DNA from 2 places in the Microbispora bryophytorum genome. Region 1 is predicted to be linked to the other one. Evidence: predicted binding sites of a transcription regulator. Region 1 holds the regulator's gene; the other holds the start of a gene.
The links. The regulator HrcA, encoded in region 1, represses chaperone genes, less so after heat shock. The targets are predictions, from matches to a motif close to TTGGCACTCTCNNNNNGAGAGTGCCAA.
Positions count from the first base shown of each region.

Region 2: the regulator HrcA is predicted to act here: its motif matches at 3,127-3,153, upstream of groES (co-chaperone GroES).

Region 1 is NZ_JBICTF010000001.1:779,415-785,352, forward strand. It holds gene dnaJ (molecular chaperone DnaJ) at 1-702, opposite strand, end outside; gene hrcA (heat-inducible transcriptional repressor HrcA) at 703-1,716, opposite strand; gene ACGFIB_RS03680 (hypothetical protein) at 1,872-2,489, shown strand; gene ACGFIB_RS03685 (DUF3097 domain-containing protein) at 2,508-3,311, shown strand; gene hemW (radical SAM family heme chaperone HemW) at 3,386-4,606, opposite strand; gene ACGFIB_RS03695 (CDP-diacylglycerol diphosphatase) at 5,145-5,938, shown strand, end outside.
Region 2 is NZ_JBICTF010000004.1:287,204-293,141, forward strand. It holds gene ACGFIB_RS14955 (hypothetical protein) at 1-799, opposite strand, end outside; gene ACGFIB_RS14960 (class I SAM-dependent methyltransferase) at 955-2,193, opposite strand; gene ACGFIB_RS14965 (MarR family winged helix-turn-helix transcriptional regulator) at 2,222-2,902, opposite strand; gene groES (co-chaperone GroES) at 3,243-3,554, shown strand; gene groL (chaperonin GroEL) at 3,624-5,249, shown strand; gene ACGFIB_RS14980 (sigma-70 family RNA polymerase sigma factor) at 5,564-5,938, shown strand, end outside.

The DNA of each region.
Region 1 (5,938 bases):
GCCCTCGCCGGCGAGCTGGATGTGCGTGCCGTCCTCGACGCCGGCCGGGATCCTGACCTTGATCGTGCGCCGGGTCCTGACCCGTCCCTCGCCCGAGCACTCCATGCAGGGGTGCCGGATGACGCTGCCGAAGCCGCCGCACTGGGGGCAGGGACGGGAGGTCATGACCTGGCCGAGGAACGAACGGGTCACCTGCGAGACCTCGCCGCGCCCGTGGCACATGTCGCAGGTGTCGGGGTGGGTGCCGGCCGCCGCCCCGGAGCCCTGGCAGACCTCGCAGACCACGGCCGTGTCGACCACGATCTCGCGGGTCGTGCCGAAGGCCGCCTCCGACAGGTCGAGTTCGACCCTGATGGTGGCGTTGCGGCCGCGGCGGGCACGGGACCGGGGCCCCCGCGTGCCGCCCGCCGAGCCGAAGAAGGCGTCCATGATGTCGCTGAACGGAAAGCCCGCGCCGAAGCCGCCTGCTCCGGCCCCCGCGGCGCCGCCGAACGGATCGGCGCCCATGTCGTACATGCGGCGCTTGCCCGCGTCGGACAGCACCTCGTACGCCTGGTTGATCTCCTTGAACCGCTCCTGGGTCTCCGGATCGGGGTTGACGTCCGGGTGCAGCTCACGGGCGAGACGGCGGTACGCCTTCTTGATCTCTTCCTGGCTGGCGTCGCGCCGTACGCCAAGGGTCGCATAGTAGTCGTTGGACACTTATGACCCCGCCAGGATCTGGCCGACGTAACGCGCCACCGCGCGCACCGCACCCATCGTCACCGGATAGTCCATTCGTGTCGGGCCCAGCACTCCGAGCCGGGCCAGTTCTCTGTCGCCCGCACCGTATCCCGCGGCCACGATAGAGGTGCCACGTAGCCCGCTGTAGGGGTTCTCGGATCCGATGCGGACGGTCAGTCCGGACAGCCCGCCGGTCTCTCCCAGCAGGCGGATGAGGACGACCTGCTCCTCCAGCGCCTCCAGCACGTCCCGCAGGCCGATGCTGAAGTCGGCGGCGGCGAGGTTGGCCGTCCCACCAAAAGCAATCTTCTCCTCGTGCCGCTCGACGAGCGTCTCGAGCAGCACGGACAGGATCGTGACCGCCACGGGCCTGTCCTCGGGAGGCAGGCGTTCGGGAACGTCGGCCACGGTCTCCGGCACCCGGGACAGGCCGCAGCCGTCCAGGCACGCGTTGAGCACGGCGCGCAGGTTCGCGACCCGGTCGTCGGCGATGTCCTCCGGCAGGTCGACCACACGCTGCTCGACCCGCCCGGTGTTGGTGATCAGCACCAGCATGACCCGGCGCTCCGCGAGCGGGACGATCTCCACGTGACGCACCGACGACCTGGTGAGCGAGGGGTACTGGACCACCGCGACCTGCCGGGTGAGCTGCGCGAGCAGCCGCACCGTGCGCATGACGATCTCGTCGAGGTCCACCGCCCCGGCGAGAAAGGTCTCGATGGCCCTGCGTTCCGCGCCCGACAGCGGCTTGATCTGCGACAGCCGGTCGACGAAGAGGCGATATCCCTTGTCGGTCGGCACCCTGCCCGCACTGGTGTGCGGCTGGGTGATGTATCCCTGCTCCTCCAGCGCCGCCATGTCGTTGCGGATCGTCGCCGGGGAGACGCCGAGGTTGTGCCTGTCCACCAGGGCCTTGGATCCCACGGGCTCGTTGGTGGACACGTAGTCCTCGACGATGGCGCGCAGGACGGCGAGTTTGCGGTCGTCGAGCAATCGTCACCTCCCTGTGCCTGGAAACACCGACTCTGGCACTCTGTGTTCCCGAGTGCCAAGTGTACGGCTACCACCCCACGTGGTGCGATAACGCGACGGCACCAGGACAAGCGAGCTGCAAATCGACCACAAGCCGCATGGTCGACTCTTCACCCATGCACGAGAACCAGACCTCCTCGCCGGCCGACGTTACCCTGCGGATGCCGCACCCCTTCGCCTCGCCGTACGCCGGCTCCCTGCCGATCCGGCCCCGGCTGCTGTGGATCCTCCTTTCCTGGGTGCTCTTCGTCGTCCTGCTGGTGGCGGGCGCCGGCGGGTTCACCGGCGGCCTGTTCTCCACGCTCGGCGACGCCGCGCCCGCCACGATCTTCTCCGGCGGGCAGTCGGTGACCGTCGCGCTCAACCCGGCGGACAAGCCGGCGATCTACGCGGCCGTCGACCAGCCCACCGACGTCCGCTGTCAGCTCGGCGACGGCGCCGACCCGCGGGTGCGGCTGACCCCGCCGGCCGTCTCTCAGACCCTCACGCTGAACGGGACGACCTGGGAGCTGCTGTTCGAGGCAGGCGTCCCCGAGGCGGGCACCTATCAGCTCTCCTGCGAGGGCGACGAGGTGCGCTTCGGCGTCGGCAAGCAGCTCACCGGCGTGGCCGGCCTGCTGGCGGGCGGCGCCGTCGCGCTGCTGGCGCTGCCCACCGTCGGCTTCCTGGCTGCGCTGATCGTGACCGTCGTCGTGCTCGCGCGCCGCTCCGCGGCCCGCCGCCGCCCGGCGTGATTTGCTAGCGTTCCCCGCATGTACGGGCGGGACGTGCTTTCCGGAGACTGGCGGCGGCCACGGCGGGGGCAGATCCCCGAGATCGCGGCCGAGCTCGACCTCGTGGTCGAAGACGCCGAGGGCCGCTTCTGCGGCGCCGTGGTGGCCTGCGACAAGGAGGCCGTGACGCTGGAGGACCGGTTCGGCCGGCGCCGGGTGTTCCCGCTGACGCCCGCAGGATTCCTCCTCGACGGCAAGCCGGTGACGCTGGTGCGCCCCCAGGCCGGTCCGAAGGGGCCGCTGCGCAGCGCCTCGGGGTCGATCGCGGTCGAGGGCCTGCGCGCACAGGTCGCCAGGGAGAGCCGCATCTACGTCGAGGGCGTCCACGACGCCTCGCTGGTGGAGAAGATCTGGGGCCACGACCTGCGGGTGGAGGGGGTCGTCGTCGAATACCTGGAGGGCGTGGACGACCTGCCGGCCATCGTCGAGGAGTTCGGCCCCGAGCCGGGCAGGCGGCTCGGGGTGCTCGTGGACCACCTGGTGCCCGGCTCGAAGGAGAGCCGCATCGCCGCCCGGGTGTCCGGCGACGACGTGCTCGTCGTCGGTCATCCGTTCGTGGACATCTGGCAGGCGGTCAAGCCCCGGGCGCTCGGCATCGCCGCCTGGCCGGACGTGCCGCGGGGCGTGCCCTGGAAGGAGGGCGTGATCGACGCCCTCGGCTGGCGGATGGACCCCCAGGAGACGTGGCGCCACATCCTGGGCCGGGTCACGACCTACGCCGACCTGGAGCCCGAGCTGCTCGGCCGCGTGGAACAACTGATCGACTTCGTCACGGCTCCATAGGCGTCCGCCTCGCCGTCCTGACCGCGCGACGGGCCGGGCACCGTCCGGCCACGCCTGACCGTCTTCCGACCGTCCTACGGGGTCAGATCGCGGACGACGGCGTCGGCGAGCAGCCTGCCGCGCAGCGTGAGCACGGCCCGTCCGGCCTTGAACGCCTCCACCTCGAACAGCCCGTCCGCCAGCGCCCGCGCGCAGGCCGTACGGGCCTCGGGGGCGATGTCCGCGAGCGGGAGGCCCGAGACGAGGCGCAGCTCCAGCATGACCCGTTCGACGGCCCTGTCCTCCGCCCGCAGCACCTCGCGGGCGTGCGCGGGCGAGGTCCCGGCGGCCAGGCGGGCGGCGTACGCGACGGGGTGCTTGACGTTCCACCAGCGGGTGCCGCCGACATGGCTGTGCGCCCCCGGCCCGGCCCCCCACCAGTCGCCGCCGGTCCAGTAGAGCAGGTTGTGGCGGCAGCGGGCCTCGTCGCCCGCGGCCCAGTTGGAGATCTCGTACCAGCTCAGGCCCGCGGCCGTCAGCATCTCCTCGGCGATCAGGTAGCGGTCGGCCGCCACGTCGTCGTCCGTCATCGGCAGCTCGCCGCGACGGATCCGGGCGGCGAGCCTGGTGCCGTCCTCGACGATGAGGGAATACGCCGAGACATGGTCGGGCCCGGCGGCCAGCGCGGCCTCCAGCGAGGCCCGCCAGTCGTCGTCGCTCTCCCCCGGCGTGCCGTAGATCAGGTCGAGGTTGACGTGCTCGAACCCGGCCGCGCGGGCCTCCCGTACGGCCTCGGCGGGGCGGCCGGGGGTGTGCCGCCGGTCGAGGACGGCGAGGACGTGCTCGCCGGCGCTCTGCATGCCGAAGCTCATGCGGGTGAACCCGCCGGCTCGCAGCTCCTTCAGGTAGGTCGGGTCCACGGACTCGGGGTTGGCCTCGGTCGTCACCTCGGCGTCCGGCCGCAGGCCGAACTCCTCGCCGATGGCGTCGAGGATCCGTACGAGGTCGGCGGCGGGCAGCAGGGTCGGCGTGCCGCCGCCGAAGAAGACGGTCTCCACGGGCGGCGCGGCGTCTCCCAGCACGCGCCTGGCCAGCCGGATCTCCTCGACCGCCGTGGCCGCGTAGTCGCGTTGCGCGGCGCCGGGGCCCAGCTCGGCCGCCGTGTAGGTGTTGAAGTCGCAGTAGCCGCAGCGCGTCGCGCAGAACGGCACGTGGACGTAGAAGCCGAACGGACGGGAGCCGAGCCCGTCGAGGGCCTCGGACGGCAACTCGCCGCTCGGGGGGACGGGGTCGCCGTCGGGAAGCACTGAAGGCACGCTCTCCAGTCTGCCGTCACTCGCGCGCTGCCCTCGACGCCCCGATCACGGAGACCACGCCGACCACCGACCACCGACCACCGACCACCGACCACCGACCACCGACCACCGACCAACCCGATCACGCGATCTACGATCACGGCACGATTCCGGGGGTTCCGGCCCTATAAGGGCATGGGCCCCCTATCCACCTTTGTCGCACTCGACCGAATATCGCGCAATTTGTTGTGCCGGGTTATTCTAATGCGCCCCCGCTCGGCCGCCGCGCAACGCCATGACAAATCACTTCCTCATCGAGACCAGTCGCCGTGCACGCCCGGGAGCCGAACATCCGGCGATTCTCGCAGCACCCTGGGCGAGGGTTCCAATCTTTCCTGGGGAAACTCAAGGCTGCGCCAGCCGCTTTTACCGGCCGCCCGCGAGGGGATCAACCCGCCGAGTGCGTCGATCTTCGTTTCCGGTCTCCGGACGGCCGGAACCGCAGTGCACGCGCACATTGCGACAGGCGGCTTCAGGGTGCGGGTAATCGGGGGTAATCATGCGTGACGGCGACCAGGTGAACGGCGAGGCGAGCGAGCTGACGCGACGCCGGTTCATCCAGTTCTCCAGCCTGGCGGGCACTACCATGCTCACGGGCGCGGGCATCCTCGCCGGCGCCGAGCACGCGCTGGCCGCGGCGTCGTCGACATGCGCCAAGGGCCCCGATCCCAAGAAATGCGGCAAGACCACCGACTCGGACTCTCTCTGGCAGCACATGCAGAAATGTCACAGCAACAACACCTGCCTGCAGAACCACGCCGACTACGTGGTGATGGGCGGCGCCAAGAGCAAGAAGAAGTACGTCAACTACATCCTCGTCCCCACCGAGCGGGTCAACGGCATTGAGTGCCCGTGGATATGCGACAACAGCGCACCGAATTACTGGAGCGCCGCCGACTACTACGCCACCCAGCCTCCCACCGTGGTTCCCACCCCGGTGGGGTTGGGGATCAATTCGAAGCAGGCCAGAGATTTCGACCAGTTGCACATCCACATGGCACGGGCGCGCTGGGAGTCCTGGCACGACCTCGCCGCCCAGGACAACCTGGCCGCCAGAACCGTGGCGAACTGGGCGGACTCGCGCGTATCGGTCCGGGGCTTCAGCGAGACCCTCGGGATCATTCCGCACACCTACCGCGTGCTCATCTGGCCGGGATTCACGCACGACAACCTCTTCGCCATGCTCAGGAGCATGCTGGTCCGCGCCCTCGGACACGGAGGGACGACGGCCAAGGCCCAGGCGATCATGCAGTACCAGACGCTGATCGTGATACCACGGCCCGCCGGCGGCTA
Region 2 (5,938 bases), on a different contig from region 1:
GCATGGTCTCCTCCAGTGCGGCGAGCCGCCGGGCCACGTCGCCCCGGGCCGGCTCCATGGCGCGGGTGACCGCGTCCGAGACGGTCTCGGCGATCTGCTCACGGTCCGGCCTGCTGCGCACCGCGTCCACGAGGGGCACGACGGCCCCCGCCGCCACCGTGAGGTCGGCGTTCATGCCCGCGATGGTGGTGCTCATCTCGTCCACTCCGGCGGCGACGTCGCCGACGCCGGCGCCCAGCGCGGTCACCCTGGCGTCCATGCCCTCGACCCCGCTCTCCACCGCCTCGATCCGGCCGCCGACCGAGTCCAGCCGTTCGACGACGACGGCCTCCAGCCGCTCGGTGCGCTCGGTGATCGCGGCGAGAGTCTTGTCGATCCGGGTGAACCGCCCGGCGGCGGCCTCCATGCTCCCCTGGAACTTGCCGAGCCGGTGCGCGACGTCCGCCATCCGTTCGGCGAGGCCCTGGGCGCGCCCGCCGACCTCGTCCACGTGGTCGCGCAGCAGCTCCATGTGCTGGGCCAGCCCCTCCGCCCAGGCGGGCGGCCTGACCGTCATGTCGTCGAGCCGCTGCGTGATCACCTCGATTGCCACGCCGAGGCCGCCCAGCTCGCGCTCGCGCACCTCGCGCAGGAGCCACTCCATGCCCTCCAGCCGCTGGCGGATCTCGTCGAGCACGGCACCCTGCGTTCGCTGCTCGTAGACATGGTCCTGGGCCGCCCGGGCGAGCAGTTCGCGCATCCGATCGGAGATGGCGGTCTGGCTGCCCGCCTGGAGGAGGTTGTGGCTGGAATGCTCCACCGAGAATGCTCCTTCACTCGCCGAAACATCGGTTCGGCCCGGTCTCGCGCAGATGAACGAACAGGCGGACGCCCGACGGCCAACTTTAGGCCCTGACCCGCGGCCATCAGGCGGGGAATGAGAAAGGCGGTAATTGCCGGTGAATTATTCCGATTTCATCCGTTTGCGCTGGTCACGGGCTGGCAGAGCAGGGCGAACGGACGCTCCTCGATGCGGGTGAGCACGATCACGGCGGAATTGCCGCCGGAAAGCCGCAGGTCCTTGCGCAGCCGCTCGACGTCGACGGCGGACCCGCGTTTCTTGATGGTGACCACGCCGACGCGCCGTTCGCGCAGCACCGCTCTCAGCCGTTTCAGCGAGAACGGCATGACGTCGGTCACCTCGTAGCAGGAGGCCCACTCCGTGCGTACGAGACGGTCGCTTGTGATGTAGGCGATCCGCGGATCGACGAGGCGGCCCGACACGAGGGCGGCGACCTCGGCGACCAGGTGGGCCCGCACCGCGGCGCCGTCGGGCTCATAGAGGTAGCGGCTCACCGGCCCGGTCTCCGCCTCCGCGCCGGACGCCGTGAGCGTGGCCCCGGACGGCAGCAGGGTGGCACGCCGTCCGCCCGGCCCCATCCCGGTCCAGATGGCCGCCTCCTTCACCTCGCCGCGGTACGACACCCACTCGGCCTCGGCGCCCTCCGGGATGAACTCGTACGGGATGCCGGGGGCCACCTTCAGGCAGGCCGCCGGGGCGCGGGCCACCAGGTCGAGCACGACCGGCCAGGTGGGGGAGTAGGCCATCGGGTCGAAGGTCCGTCCCCTCGCCCCCCTTCTGGCGGGGTCGGCGAACAGCAGGCCGTATCCGCCGGGGTCGGTCAGCGCGGCGTCGCCCGTGCGGACGTGGGCCAGACCGGACAGTCCGAGCGCGGCCGCGTTGGCGCGGGCGATCTCCACGGTCAGCGGGTCGAGGTCCACGGCGTCGACCGGGCAGCCCGCCCTCGTCAGCGCGAGCAGGTCCCCGCCGATCCCGCAGCAGACGTCCAGCACGGCAGGACCGCCCTCCGGCCCCCCGTGAGCCGGGGTTCCGTCGGCCCGGATTCCGTCGGCTGGGAGTCCTGCGGCGCGGATTCTGGCCGCGCGGTGTGCGGCGACCTCGGGGCGCGTGGCCTGCTCCAGCCCGTGGGGGGTGAAGTACATGACGGCGGCGTCGGGGCCGAACTTGGCCTCGGCCCGCCGTCGCAGCGACGCCTGCGTGAGCGCCGCCGCCGTCAGGTCCGCCGGGTGGCTGCGGCGCATCGCGCTCGCGGCGGCCACCGGGTCGGCGCCGTCGGCGAGTATCTTCACGGCCTCGTCCAGGGCCCCGAGCCCGGCGGGCGTGAGCAGCGTGCGGAAGGCGTCCAGGTCCACGCCCGCGACGCTACCGCCTGCCCGGCGGTCAGCAGGAGCCGACGTCGCCGAGCGAGGTGAGCAGCTTGCGCAGCAGGCCGGACAGTTGCTCCCGGTCCTCGCCGGTGAGGCCGGCCAGCAGTCGCTCCTCGTTGGCCACGTGACCCGCGAGCAGGGCGTCGGCCACCGCCCGGCCCTCGCCGGTGAGGGTGATCAGGACCATGCGGCGGTTGGACGGCGAGACCTCCCGGTGCACCAGGCCCTTGACGACGAGGCGGTCCACCCGGTTGGTGAGCGCCGCGGAGCTGACCATCGCGGCCGTGGCGAGATCGCTCATGCAGAGCCGGTGATCGGGGGTGGACCGGAGGAGAGTCGCGAGCACGTCGAACTCCCACGGTTCGAGGTCGTGCCCGGTGAAGTACTCCTTGATGCCCTTTTCGAGCAGGCGGGAGGCGCGGGAGATCCGCCCGGCGACTCCCATCGCCGAGCAGTCCACATCCGGGCGCACCCGGGCCCACTGGCCGAGGATCCGGTCGACGGCGTCCTCGCCGGGAGCGCGGTCGGCGGCGGTGTGGTCGTCGGCGGTGTCTTCGGTGACGGTGTCTTCGGTGACGGTGTGGTCGGTGAGGGTGTCGTCCGCGGCGGTGTGCGTCGCGAGGGTGGTGTTCGCGAGGGTGGTGTTCGTGAGAGTGGTGTCCGTGAGGGTGGTGTCCGTGAGGGTGTCGTTCATGGCGCGCGCGGTCTGGGTCCTCCTCGCCGCTCCTCCTCCGCGGCCATCGTATCCAACACTTCGACATTGAAATGTGAGCCGTGGATGCGATGTTCCGGCCGGACGGTGACGCGGGCGCGGCGGACGGCTGAACGGGCGGGCTCTGGCGTGTTGCCGCCAGGTGCGTCTGACCTGCGATGCCGGTTCGTGTTGACTGTCACGCGCCACTTGCATACTGTTTCGTGTTGGCACTCTCCCAGTGAGAGTGCCAATAGCGACGAGACAGGTCTGACACCCGCGACGGCAGGCCGCTGGTCGCCTCTTCAGCTCATTCATCGCAATCTGAAGGGGAGGTCCGATCGTGACGACCGCCACCAAGGTTCCCGTTAAGCCGCTTGGCGACCGCATCGTGGTCCAGCCGCTTGAGGCTGAGCAGACCACCGCCTCCGGCCTGGTTATCCCGGACACCGCCAAGGAGAAGCCGCAGGAGGGCCGTGTCCTCGCTGTGGGCCCGGGCAACTGGGACGAGGACGGCGAGAAGCGCATCCCGCTGGACGTCAAGGAGGGCGACGTCGTCCTCTACAGCAAGTACGGCGGCACCGAGGTCAAGTACGGCGGCGAGGAGTACCTGGTGCTCTCGGCCCGCGACGTGCTCGCCATCATCGAGAAGTAGTAGGCCGCGCCGGCCTGTGGAGCCCCGGGCCATGCGCCCGGGGCTCCGCGCGCTCTTAAGGAGACCTGAATGCCGAAGATCCTGGAGTTCGAAGAGGACGCGCGGCGCGCTCTCGAGCGTGGTGTCAACGCTCTCGCCGACGCCGTCAAGGTGACGCTCGGCCCCCGTGGCCGCAACGTCGTCATCGACAAGAAGTTCGGTGCCCCGACGATCACGAACGACGGTGTGACCATCGCTCGTGAGGTCGAGCTGGACAAGCCGTACGAGAACCTTGGCGCCCAGCTCGCCAAGGAAGTGGCGACCAAGACCAACGACGTCGCGGGTGACGGCACCACCACTGCGACCGTCCTGGCCCAGGCCATGGTCCGCGAGGGCCTGCGCAACGTGGCCGCCGGCGCGCAGCCGCTCGGGCTCAAGCGCGGCATCGACAAGGCCGCGCAGGCCGTCAGCGAGCGGCTGCTCGGCAGCGCCCGCCACGTCGAGGACAAGAAGGAGATCGCCAACGTCGCGACGATCTCCGCCCAGGACGCGAAGATCGGCGGGCTGATCGCCGAGGCGTTCGACAGGGTGGGCAAGGACGGTGTCATCACCGTCGAGGAGTCCAACGCGATGGGCCTGGAGCTGGAGTTCACGGAGGGCCTCCAGTTCGACAAGGGCTACCTGTCGCACTACATGGTGACCGACTCCGAGCGCATGGAGGCGGTCCTGGAGGACCCCTACATCCTCATCACCCAGGGCAAGATCTCCTCCATCGCGGACTTCCTGCCGCTGCTGGAGAAGATCGCGCAGACCAAGCGCCAGCTGCTGGTCATCGCCGAGGACGTCGAGGGTGAGGCCCTGGCCGTCCTGGTGACCAACAAGATCCGCGGCACCTTCACCTCCGTCGCCGTCAAGGCCCCCGGCTTCGGCGACCGCCGCAAGGCCATGCTGCAGGACATCGCCATCCTCACCGGCGGCCAGGTCGTCAGCGAGGAGATCGGCCTCAAGCTGGAGCACGTCGGCCTCGATGTGCTCGGCACGGCCCGCCGCGTCGTGGTCAACAAGGACACCACCACGGTCGTGGACGGCGCCGGCGACGCCCAGGCGATCGAGGACCGCGTCCGCGAGATCAAGGTCGCGATCGAGCAGTCCGACTCCGACTGGGACCGCGAGAAGCTCCAGGAGCGTCTCGCGAAGCTGGCCGGCGGCGTGTGCGTGCTGCGCGTCGGCGCCGCCACCGAGGTGGAGCTGAAGGAGAAGAAGCACCGCCTCGAGGACGCGATCTCCGCGACCCGCGCCGCGATCGAGGAGGGCATCGTCTCCGGCGGTGGCTCCGCGCTCGTGCACGTGTCCAAGGAGCTCGACGACCTGGGCCTGACCGGCGACGAGGCCACCGGTGTCTCGATCGTCCGCAAGGCGCTGGTCGAGCCCGCCCGCTGGATCGCCGAGAACGCGGGCATGGAGGGCTACGTCGTCACCGCCAAGATCGCCGAGATGAAGGCCGGTGAGGGCCTCAACGCCGCCACCGGCGAGTACGGCGACCTGGTGGCCCAGGGCGTCATCGACCCCGTCAAGGTGACCCGCTCGGCCGTGCAGAACGCCGCGTCCATCGCCGGCATGCTGCTCACCACCGAGGCCCTCGTCGTGGACAAGCCCGAGGAGGAGGCTCCGGCCGCCAACGGCGGTCACGGTCACGGCCACGGTCACGGCCACTGATCCCGCGCCTTCCGCGCCCCGCGCCCCGCGCCGCCCGTAAGGGCGGACCGCGGGGCGCACTGCTTTCCGCCCCTTGTCCGCTCCGCCGGTGAGACGGGCCGTCGGGAGGCGAAGCGGGCTCGCGGGCAATGCGAACGACCCGCATGTTTCTTTTTCCCTGTCAAGTCGTCAGCCGTATATTCGTCATTTTCGACATTACGGTTGGAATGTTCCAACGGCAGAGTGATCAGTCGATTACGGAGTGTTATCGACGCGCCAATGTGACCAATCCGTAGCCGTTAACCATGACGACATGAACGATCGTGACGGGCATCATGCCTAACGTGACCGAGGGATGCGTCGCCGACGCCGTAACTGGGGTAAGGCTTGCGACGAGATCGGATGAGCCCGACCTCAGGGAACTGACCAGCCTTGCCGTACAGGGAGATCGCACCGCGATCGAATCACTGCTGAGACACCTGCGCCCGATGGTGGTCCGCTACTGCAGAGCTCGACTGGGCAGGGTGTCCGGTCAGTATCACATCGCCGACGACGTGGCCCAGGAGGTGTGCATCGCGGTGCTGTCGGCGCTGCCGCGCTACCGCGACATGGGCCGCCCGTTCGCCTCGTTCGTCTTCGGAATCGCCTCCCACAAGGTGGCCGACGCCCTCCGCAGTTCGGTTCGCTCGGCCGTGCCCACGCAGGACCTG